One region of the Enterobacter chinensis genome, then DNA from elsewhere that is predicted to be linked to it. Evidence: predicted binding sites of a transcription regulator. Region 1 holds the regulator's gene; the other holds the start of a gene.
What was found. The regulator LexA, encoded in region 1, represses DNA repair genes until DNA is damaged. The targets are predictions, from matches to a motif close to TNCTGTATGTACATACAGNA.
Positions count from the first base shown of each region.

Region 2: the regulator LexA is predicted to act here: its motif matches at 2,480-2,499, upstream of rmuC (DNA recombination protein RmuC).

Region 1 covers NZ_JARDVI010000009.1:65,480-69,904, forward strand. Annotated here, with positions in the region: gene plsB (glycerol-3-phosphate 1-O-acyltransferase PlsB) at 1-783, opposite strand, end outside; gene PYW49_RS21955 (diacylglycerol kinase) at 938-1,306, shown strand; gene lexA (transcriptional repressor LexA) at 1,415-2,023, shown strand; gene dinF (MATE family efflux transporter DinF) at 2,087-3,424, shown strand; gene PYW49_RS21970 (CsbD family protein) at 3,545-3,754, shown strand; gene zur (zinc uptake transcriptional repressor Zur) at 3,822-4,334, opposite strand.
Region 2 covers NZ_JARDVI010000011.1:16,056-20,480, reverse strand. Annotated here, with positions in the region: gene metE (5-methyltetrahydropteroyltriglutamate--homocysteine S-methyltransferase) at 1-519, shown strand, start outside; gene PYW49_RS22830 (dienelactone hydrolase family protein) at 580-1,386, opposite strand; gene udp (uridine phosphorylase) at 1,642-2,403, shown strand; gene rmuC (DNA recombination protein RmuC) at 2,543-4,000, shown strand; gene ubiE (bifunctional demethylmenaquinone methyltransferase/2-methoxy-6-polyprenyl-1,4-benzoquinol methylase UbiE) at 4,072-4,425, shown strand, end outside.

The DNA.
Region 1 (4,425 bases):
GTAAGAGAAGTTCGCTGCGATCTCTTCCATCAGCGCAATGGCGTTCTGCTGCGCTTTCTCATGTGAAATTTTCTTGCTGCGCGCTTCGTCTTCAACGGCGCGGGCAATCGCTTTGGAAGCCAACAGCTTGTTGAACAGATCCTGACGCGCCGGGAGACGCGGCCCAACGGCAGCCAGACGCTGACGAGCGAAGTGCATACGCGCCACGCGCGCCAGTTTTTGCGCGATGATCTTGTCGGTGCCATGCTCGTCCGCCATTCGACGCAGCGAAACGGAAGGAGAGAAGCGCACAAAGCTGTCGCGTCCCAGCCAGGAGACCGCGAAGAACTTCTGGATGCCGTTAAGCATGCGCAGAGGTGGATTCTCTTCACCTTTTTCACGACCCGGGCGGCGACCAAACATCACCGATACCGGCACCATCTGCACATCCAGGTCAGGATTGCTGCGGTGCAGGTCCAGATAGTCATGGAACAGCTTGATGGACTCTTCTTTTGGCGTGTAATAGGTAAACACGCGAGGTCCACCATGAATGAACACGTAGCGCGGCAGCAGAGTGCCGTCAACTTCCAGCGGTTCAAGCGGGTCAGGTAAATCATGCGCCAGACACTGGGCGCGAAGCGTCAGTAAGTCTGCCTTCGAGTTATAAGGCAAAACGTACATAATAGGACGTGACGTATCGAGCCCCAATTCCAGCGCGGGTTCTGCTGGGATAGACTTGCTTTTTACCAGGATGCTTAATGGTAAATTAAGTAATTTGTAGTAAATTCGTGGCCAGCCGGACATAAACGATGTAAAGCCTCTGGTTAATAATGCAATTGCGGCGCAAGGATAACAGAAAGCGCGCAAAATTTCTGTTGTTACCCGTCATACTTAAGGCGGCAGCGAAACGCGCTGCTCCTGTAGTTACTGACGCTATTTCCAATAAAAGGTTCTTTTAATGGCCAATAATACCACTGGGTTAACCCGAATCATCAAAGCCGCCGGCTATTCCTGGAAAGGTTTCCGTGCCGCGTGGATCAATGAAGCCGCCTTTCGCCAGGAAGGCGTCGCCGCTATCATCGCGGTGATTATCGCTTGTTTCCTTGATATTGATGCGATAACACGCGTTCTTCTGATCGGCTCCGTGCTTCTGGTGATGATAGTGGAAATTCTTAATAGCGCTATTGAGGCTGTTGTTGACCGTATAGGTTCTGATTTCCACGAGCTCTCTGGCCGGGCAAAAGACATGGGCTCTGCTGCCGTGTTGCTGGCGATTATCACCGCCGTTATCACCTGGGTCACGCTGCTTTGGTCACATTTCCGATGAGCCTCGAGGAATAATTAAGTCCCTGGTTTTTTGTGCAGTTTTTGGTTCCAAAATCGCCTTTGACTGTATATACTCACAGCATAACTGTATATACACCCAGGGGGCGGAATGAAAGCGTTAACGACCAGGCAGCAAGAGGTGTTTGATCTCATCCGGGATCATATCGGCCAGACGGGTATGCCACCCACGCGTGCGGAAATCGCTCAGCGTCTGGGCTTCCGTTCTCCGAATGCTGCCGAAGAACACCTGAAAGCGCTGGCGCGTAAGGGCGTGATTGAGATTGTTTCGGGCGCGTCCCGCGGTATCCGCCTGCTGGTGGAAGAAGAGACGGGCATTCCGCTGGTGGGGCGTGTTGCTGCAGGTGAGCCTTTACTGGCACAGCAGCATATTGAAGGCCACTACCAGGTCGATCCAGCCATGTTCAAACCGAGCGCTGATTTCCTGCTGCGCGTAAGCGGTATGTCGATGAAAGACATCGGCATTCTTGACGGCGATCTGCTGGCGGTTCACAAAACGCAGGATGTGCGCAATGGCCAGGTTGTGGTCGCACGCATCGATGACGAAGTCACCGTCAAGCGTCTTAAAAAACAGGGTAACACCGTCCAGTTGTTGCCTGAAAACAATGAGTTCTCCCCGATTGTGGTGGATCTCCGTGAGCATAATTTCTCTATCGAAGGACTGGCGGTTGGGGTCATTCGCAACGGTGAATGGCTCTAATCTCTTCCTGACAGGCTACGGCTCCGCTGTAGCCTGATTCATTTCCTGCTCCCGGTATTTTTCATGTCACTGCTGACGGCATCAGATAAGGCATTGTGGCGTCTTGCTCTGCCGATGATTTTCTCCAACATCACCGTACCCTTGCTGGGTCTGGTCGATACTGCTGTTATTGGTCATCTTGATTCCCCTGTTTATCTTGGCGGCGTGGCCATTGGCGCGACGGCAACCAGCTTCCTGTTTATGTTGCTGCTCTTTTTGCGCATGAGTACCACCGGACTTACCGCACAGGCTTATGGTGCAAAAGATCCGTTGCGTCTGGCTCGCGCGCTGGTGCAGCCGCTGATACTTGCGCTTGGTGCGGGTGCGTTAATCGTTTTACTGCGCGCTCCCCTGATTGACCTTGCGCTCCATATCGTGGGCGGCAGCGAGGCGGTACTGGAGCAGGCGCGACGTTTCCTTGAAATCCGCTGGCTCAGCGCGCCCGCCTCGCTGGCAAACCTGGTCCTGCTGGGGTGGCTTCTGGGCGTACAGTATGCCCGTGCGCCAGTGATTCTGCTGGTGGTGGGTAACCTTCTCAACATTGTGCTGGATATCTGGCTGGTGATGGGTCTGCACATGAACGTGCGGGGTGCGGCACTGGCGACTGCGATTGCAGAATACGGGACCTTTATTATTGGTCTGTGGATGGTCTGGCGTGTTCTGGCGATGCGCGGGATCTCCCTTGCGCTGCTTAAAACCGCATGGCGTGGGAATATCCGTAAGCTGCTGGCGCTCAACCGTGACATCATGCTGCGCTCGCTGCTTCTTCAACTCTGTTTCGGCGCGCTGACGGTTTTCGGGGCCCGGCTGGGGCCAGAAATTGTCGCGGTCAACGCGGTATTGATGACGCTCCTGACCTTTACTGCCTACGCACTGGACGGCTTTGCCTATGCGGTTGAAGCGCATTCTGGACAGGCATACGGTGCGCGCGAAAGCGGGCAGCTCCAGGATGTGTGGCGGGCAGCCTGCCGTCAGTCGGGACTGGTCGCGCTGGCGTTTGGTCTGGTTTACGCCTGTTTTGGCCAGCAGATCGTTGCGTTACTCACCTCTCTTTCTTCACTGCGCGAGCTGGCGAGCCATTACCTTATCTGGCAGGTGATTTTACCGGTGGTCGGCGTCTGGTGTTATCTCCTGGACGGCATGTTTATTGGTGCGACGCGCGGAGCCGAAATGCGTAACAGCATGGCTGTCGCTGCGGCAGGGTTTGGCCTGACGCTGCTGACGCTCCCGTGGCTTGGTAACCACGGTTTATGGCTGGCCCTTGCCGTCTTCCTCTCGCTGCGGGGGATATCGCTGGCTTTTATCTGGCGGCGCCACTGGCGGAACAATACCTGGTTCCCCTCGCGTCACGATATATCGTGACGGTTAAAGATTCCGAATATGAAACCAACTGCCGAATCCTTAACTACAATAATCATTACGTCCAGCAGAAAAGAACGTAACGGACGTTACGACCCGACGCTTAACTAAGAGGACACGATGATGAATAAAGACGAAATCGGCGGCAACTGGAAGCAGTTCAAAGGTAAAGCGAAAGAACAGTGGGGTAAGCTGACTGATGACGATATGACCGTCATTGAAGGTAAACGCGATCAGCTTGTTGGTAAAATCCAGGAGCGTTACGGCTACGCAAAAGACCAGGCGGAAAAAGAAGTGGGCGACTGGGAAAAACGCAACGACTACCGCTGGTAACCGGGCTATACCCGAAGTACAAGGAAGTACACTCTGAGGCGGCCATGAGCCGCCTTTGCTTTTGCTGCTAACGCGGCTTTTTCTTCACGAGAATAGAGTGGTCGTGCTGACATGCATCCTGATGACGACAGGCTTCCACTTCCACGCACGCTGAGCACAGCCCGTGTGCTTCAATCACGTTATGACGCAGGGCAAAGCCCATTTTAGCGGCCAGCGAATGCATAATGTCTTCCACGCCTTCCGCGCCTTCTTCTTTCACCGCTCCACAGCGATCGCAGATAAACATCGCCGATGTATGCGTAGGCTGATCGAACAGATGGCACAGCACATAGCTGTTTGTGGACTCCACTTTATGCACGAACCCTTGTTCCAGCAGGAAATCCAGCGCGCGATAGACCGTCGGTGGCTTCGCCTGCGGCTCGCTTTCGCGAAGCAGGTCGAGCAGGTCGTAGGCACTGATGGCGCCCTGCTGCAGGCTCATCAGACGTAAGACTTCAAGGCGCTGCGGAGTCAGGCGCACATTGCGTTGCGCGCACAGCTTTTCGGCCTGCGCTAACAGCTCTTTTGTGGACTTATCCATTTAGCACCCCGGATGTTATAGGACGGAAAACCCTCACTTTATCATGTTCTGGTAAAAACACCGAGATCCGCCAGTCTGTGCTATACCTGAC
Region 2 (4,425 bases), on a different contig from region 1:
CGTGACGAAGTGGCCGATCTCGAAGCCGCAGGCATTGGCATCATCCAGATTGACGAACCGGCGCTACGCGAAGGCTTGCCGCTGCGCCGCAGCGACTGGGATGCGTATTTACAGTGGGGCGTGGAAGCGTTCCGCATCAACGCCGCGGTCGCGAAGGACGACACCCAGATCCACACCCACATGTGTTACTGCGAATTTAACGACATCATGGATTCGATTGCCGCGCTGGACGCTGACGTGATCACCATCGAGACCTCGCGTTCAGACATGGAACTGCTGGAGTCGTTTGAAGAGTTCGACTACCCGAATGAGATTGGACCGGGCGTGTACGACATTCACTCCCCGAACGTGCCGAGCGTGGAGTGGATTGAAGCCCTGTTGAAAAAAGCGGCTCAGCGCATTCCGGCAGAACGCCTGTGGGTGAACCCGGACTGCGGACTGAAAACCCGCGGCTGGGCGGAAACCCGCGCAGCGCTCGCCAACATGGTGAAGGCGGCGCAGAACTTGCGTCAGGGTTGAGGCGTTAGTTCACTTCCGTTATGTAGGCCCGGCAAGGCGTAACCGCCACCGGGCTTTTTTTTACACTTTCTTCCCGCCGTACTGACTAAACCACGCCAGCATTCTCTGCCAGCCATCTTTGGCTGATTCAGCGTGATAGCTCGGACGATAATCGGCGTTAAACGCATGCCCGGCATCCGGGTACACCACAATCTCTGCCTTTGCATTTGCTGCACGGAGCGCATGGCGCATGGTCTCTACCGAATCCAGCGAAATACCGGTGTCCTGACCGCCGTACAGCCCTAATACCGGGGCATTTAACTCAGTGGCAATATCAACGGGATGTTTCGGTGAATTCAGCGTTTTTTCACCCACCAGTTTGCCGTACCAGGCGACAGCGGCTTTGAGTTGCGGGTTATGCGCGGCATACAGCCAGCTAATGCGTCCGCCCCAGCAGAAACCGGTGACCAGCAGGCGGTGTGGATCGCCCCCGTTGCGCGCCGCCCAGCTGGCGACGTGATCGAGATCGGCCAGTACCTGAGCGTCAGGAACTTTGCTGACCAGGTTACTGAGCAATGTGGGAATATCGCTGTAGTCGTTCGGATCGCCCTGACGGAAGTAGAGCTCTGGGGCAACGGCCAGATACCCTTCGAGCGCCAGCCGGCGGCAGAGATCGCGAATGTGTTCATGAACACCAAAAATCTCCTGGATCACAATCACGATGGGCAGCGGGCCGTCTGCCGATTTTGGCCGTGCGTGATAAGCAGGCATATTCTCCCCCTGCGAGGGAATGGAGGTCTCACCCGCGGTAATTGCCGCTTCTGGCGTCGACACGATGGTTGAAGCATGCGGAGCCGCAGCAGGTGCAAATCCGGTTTTTTCAGTCATGGCATTCTCCGTACCAATGAGTTAGCGCAAAGGTAAATATAGACACCAGGTTAACAACTCACAGTGCCTTAAACGGTCTATCTTTTGTGCAGCACCTGGCGATATAACTTGTTAATGTGATGTGAATCACTTTTTGATGGAAAATTAATGCAATCATTTTCATTCATGGTGAGGAGCGTCACGAAATTAAGCTTGCCGCTTCTGTAAAGTACCGTTTTACTTCTTCTGACTAACCGACCCACAGAGGAGTCACCTATGTCTAAGTCTGATGTTTTTCATCTCGGCCTCACCAAAAACGATTTACAAGGGGCTACGCTCGCAATCGTCCCGGGCGATCCTGAGCGTGTGGAAAAGATCGCCGCGCTGATGGATAAGCCGGTCAAGCTGGCAGCTCATCGTGAATTCACCACCTGGCGTGCAGAGCTGGATGGTAAAGCCGTGATCGTGTGTTCTACCGGTATCGGTGGCCCGTCTACTTCTATTGCTGTTGAAGAGCTGGCGCAGCTGGGCATTCGTACTTTCCTGCGTATCGGTACCACCGGCGCTATTCAGCCGCATATCAACGTTGGTGATGTGCTGGTCACGACCGCGTCCGTGCGTCTGGACGGGGCGAGCCTGCACTTTGCACCAATGGAATTCCCGGCGGTGGCTGATTTCGAATGTACGACTGCGTTGGTTGAAGCGGCGAAATCCGTTGGCGCAACCACCCACGTGGGCGTAACCGCCTCTTCCGACACCTTCTACCCGGGCCAGGAGCGTTACGACACCTTCTCAGGCCGCGTGGTAAGCCGCTTTAAAGGCTCAATGGAAGAGTGGCAGTCCATGGGCGTGATGAACTACGAAATGGAATCCGCAACGCTGCTGACCATGTGCGCAAGCCAGGGTCTGCGTGCCGGTATGGTGGCGGGCGTTATCGTCAACCGTACTCAGCAGGAGATCCCGAACGCCGAAACCATGAAGCAGACCGAAAGTCATGCGGTGAAAATCGTGGTGGAAGCCGCGCGTCGCCTGATCTAATCCTCTCTTCTGAAAACAAAGGCCGACACGTTCGGCCTTTATTTTTTGCGTAGCGCCTTGCAGGAAAACCCTTTCAAACTGGACGTTTATACAGCACAATTCTATTTTGTGCGGGTAATACGTTGATGCAGGGGGCATTGTGGATATCTCAGTCCTGATTTATGCGGTGATTGCGCTGGCGGGCGTGGGGATGGGCTGGCTCATTTCCAGCTACCAGCATGCACAGCAGAAGGCCGACCAGCTGGCCGAGCGAGAAGAGATAGTCGCCGATTTAAGCGCGGCAAAACAGCAGCTTGCTCTGAGTGAACACTGGCGAGATGAGTGTGAACTGCTCAATAACGAGCTGCGCAATCTGCGTGATATCAACACCTCACTGGAGGCCGATCTCCGCGAAGTGACCACCCGCCTCGAATCCACCCAGCTTCATGCGGAAGACAAAATCCGCCAGATGATCAACAGCGAGCAGCGCCTCAGCGAACAGTTTGAGAACCTCGCCAACCGTATTTTCGAGCACAGCAACCGCCGCGTTGACGAACAGAACCGCCAGAGCCTGAACAGCCTGCTGACGCCCCTGCGTGAACAGCTTGACGGTTTTCGTCGCCAGGTGCAGGACAGCTTTGGTCAGGAAGCCCGCGAGCGGCACACGCTGGCGCATGAGATTCGCAATCTCCAGCAGCTGAATGCCCAGATGGCGCAGGAAGCGGTCAACCTGACCCGCGCGCTTAAAGGGGATAACAAAACGCAGGGCAACTGGGGAGAAGTCGTGCTGACCCGCGTACTGGAAGCCTCTGGCTTGCGGGAAGGGTATGAATACGAAACGCAGGTGAGTATCGAAAACGATGCCCGCTCGCGTATGCAACCGGATGTGATTGTGCGGCTGCCGCAGGGCAAAGATGTGGTGATTGACGCCAAAATGACGCTCGTTGCCTACGAACGTTACTTTAATGCGGAAGATGACTACACGCGTGAGTCTGCCCTCCAGGAGCACATAGCCTCCGTGCGTAACCACATTCGCCTGCTCGGCAGAAAAGACTATCAGCAGCTGCCGGGGCTCCGCTCGCTCGACTATGTATTGATGTTTATTCCTGTTGAGCCGGCGTTCCTGCTGGCGCTGGACAGACAGCCTGAACTGATCACCGAAGCGCTGAAAAATAACATTATGCTGGTGAGTCCAACCACGTTGCTGGTGGCCCTGCGGACGATTTCAAACCTGTGGCGCTATGAACACCAGAGCCGTAATGCCCAGCAGATCGCCGATCGCGCCAGCAAGCTGTACGATAAAATGCGCCTGTTCGTGGACGATATGTCTTCCGTTGGGCAAAGCCTGGATCGCGCGCAGGATAACTATCGTCAGGCAATGAAAAAACTCTCTTCTGGGCGCGGCAATCTGCTTGCACAAGCCGAAGCTTTCCGCAGCCTGGGGGTGGAGGTCAAACGCGAGATTAATCCGGAATTGGTTGAACAGGCCACAGAGCAGGATGAAGAGTTCAGGCTGCGTGAGGGCGCTGTTGGGCAAAATACTGGCAGTGAAGACAACGATTTAGCGGCGGAATTATCGCCAGAGTCGTCGCCAGCGCGTTTCTTTCGCGGTGGTTGAATCGTAGGGCAAATGCGCCCAATCTGTTACACTTGACCGACATTTTACTTTACTGATTAGCAGGCTCTGAGATGGCTGACGATTCACAAGACACAACGCACTTTGGCTTTCAGACTGTAGCCAAAGCGCAGAAAGCTGACATGGTGGCCCACGTATTTCATTCCGTGGCGGCGAAGTACGATGTGATGAATGACCTGATGTCGTTCGGCATTCATCGCTTGTGGAAGCGCTTCACCATTGACTGTAGCGGCGTGCGTCGCGGACAAACTGTACTGGACTTAGCCGGCGGTACGGGCGATTTAACCGCGAAATTCTCCCGTCTGGTGGGCGAAACTGGTCGCGTTGTTCTCGCAGATATTAATGACTCTATGCTGAAAATGGGACGCGAGAAGCTGCGTAACATTGGCGTGGTGGGGAATGTGGAA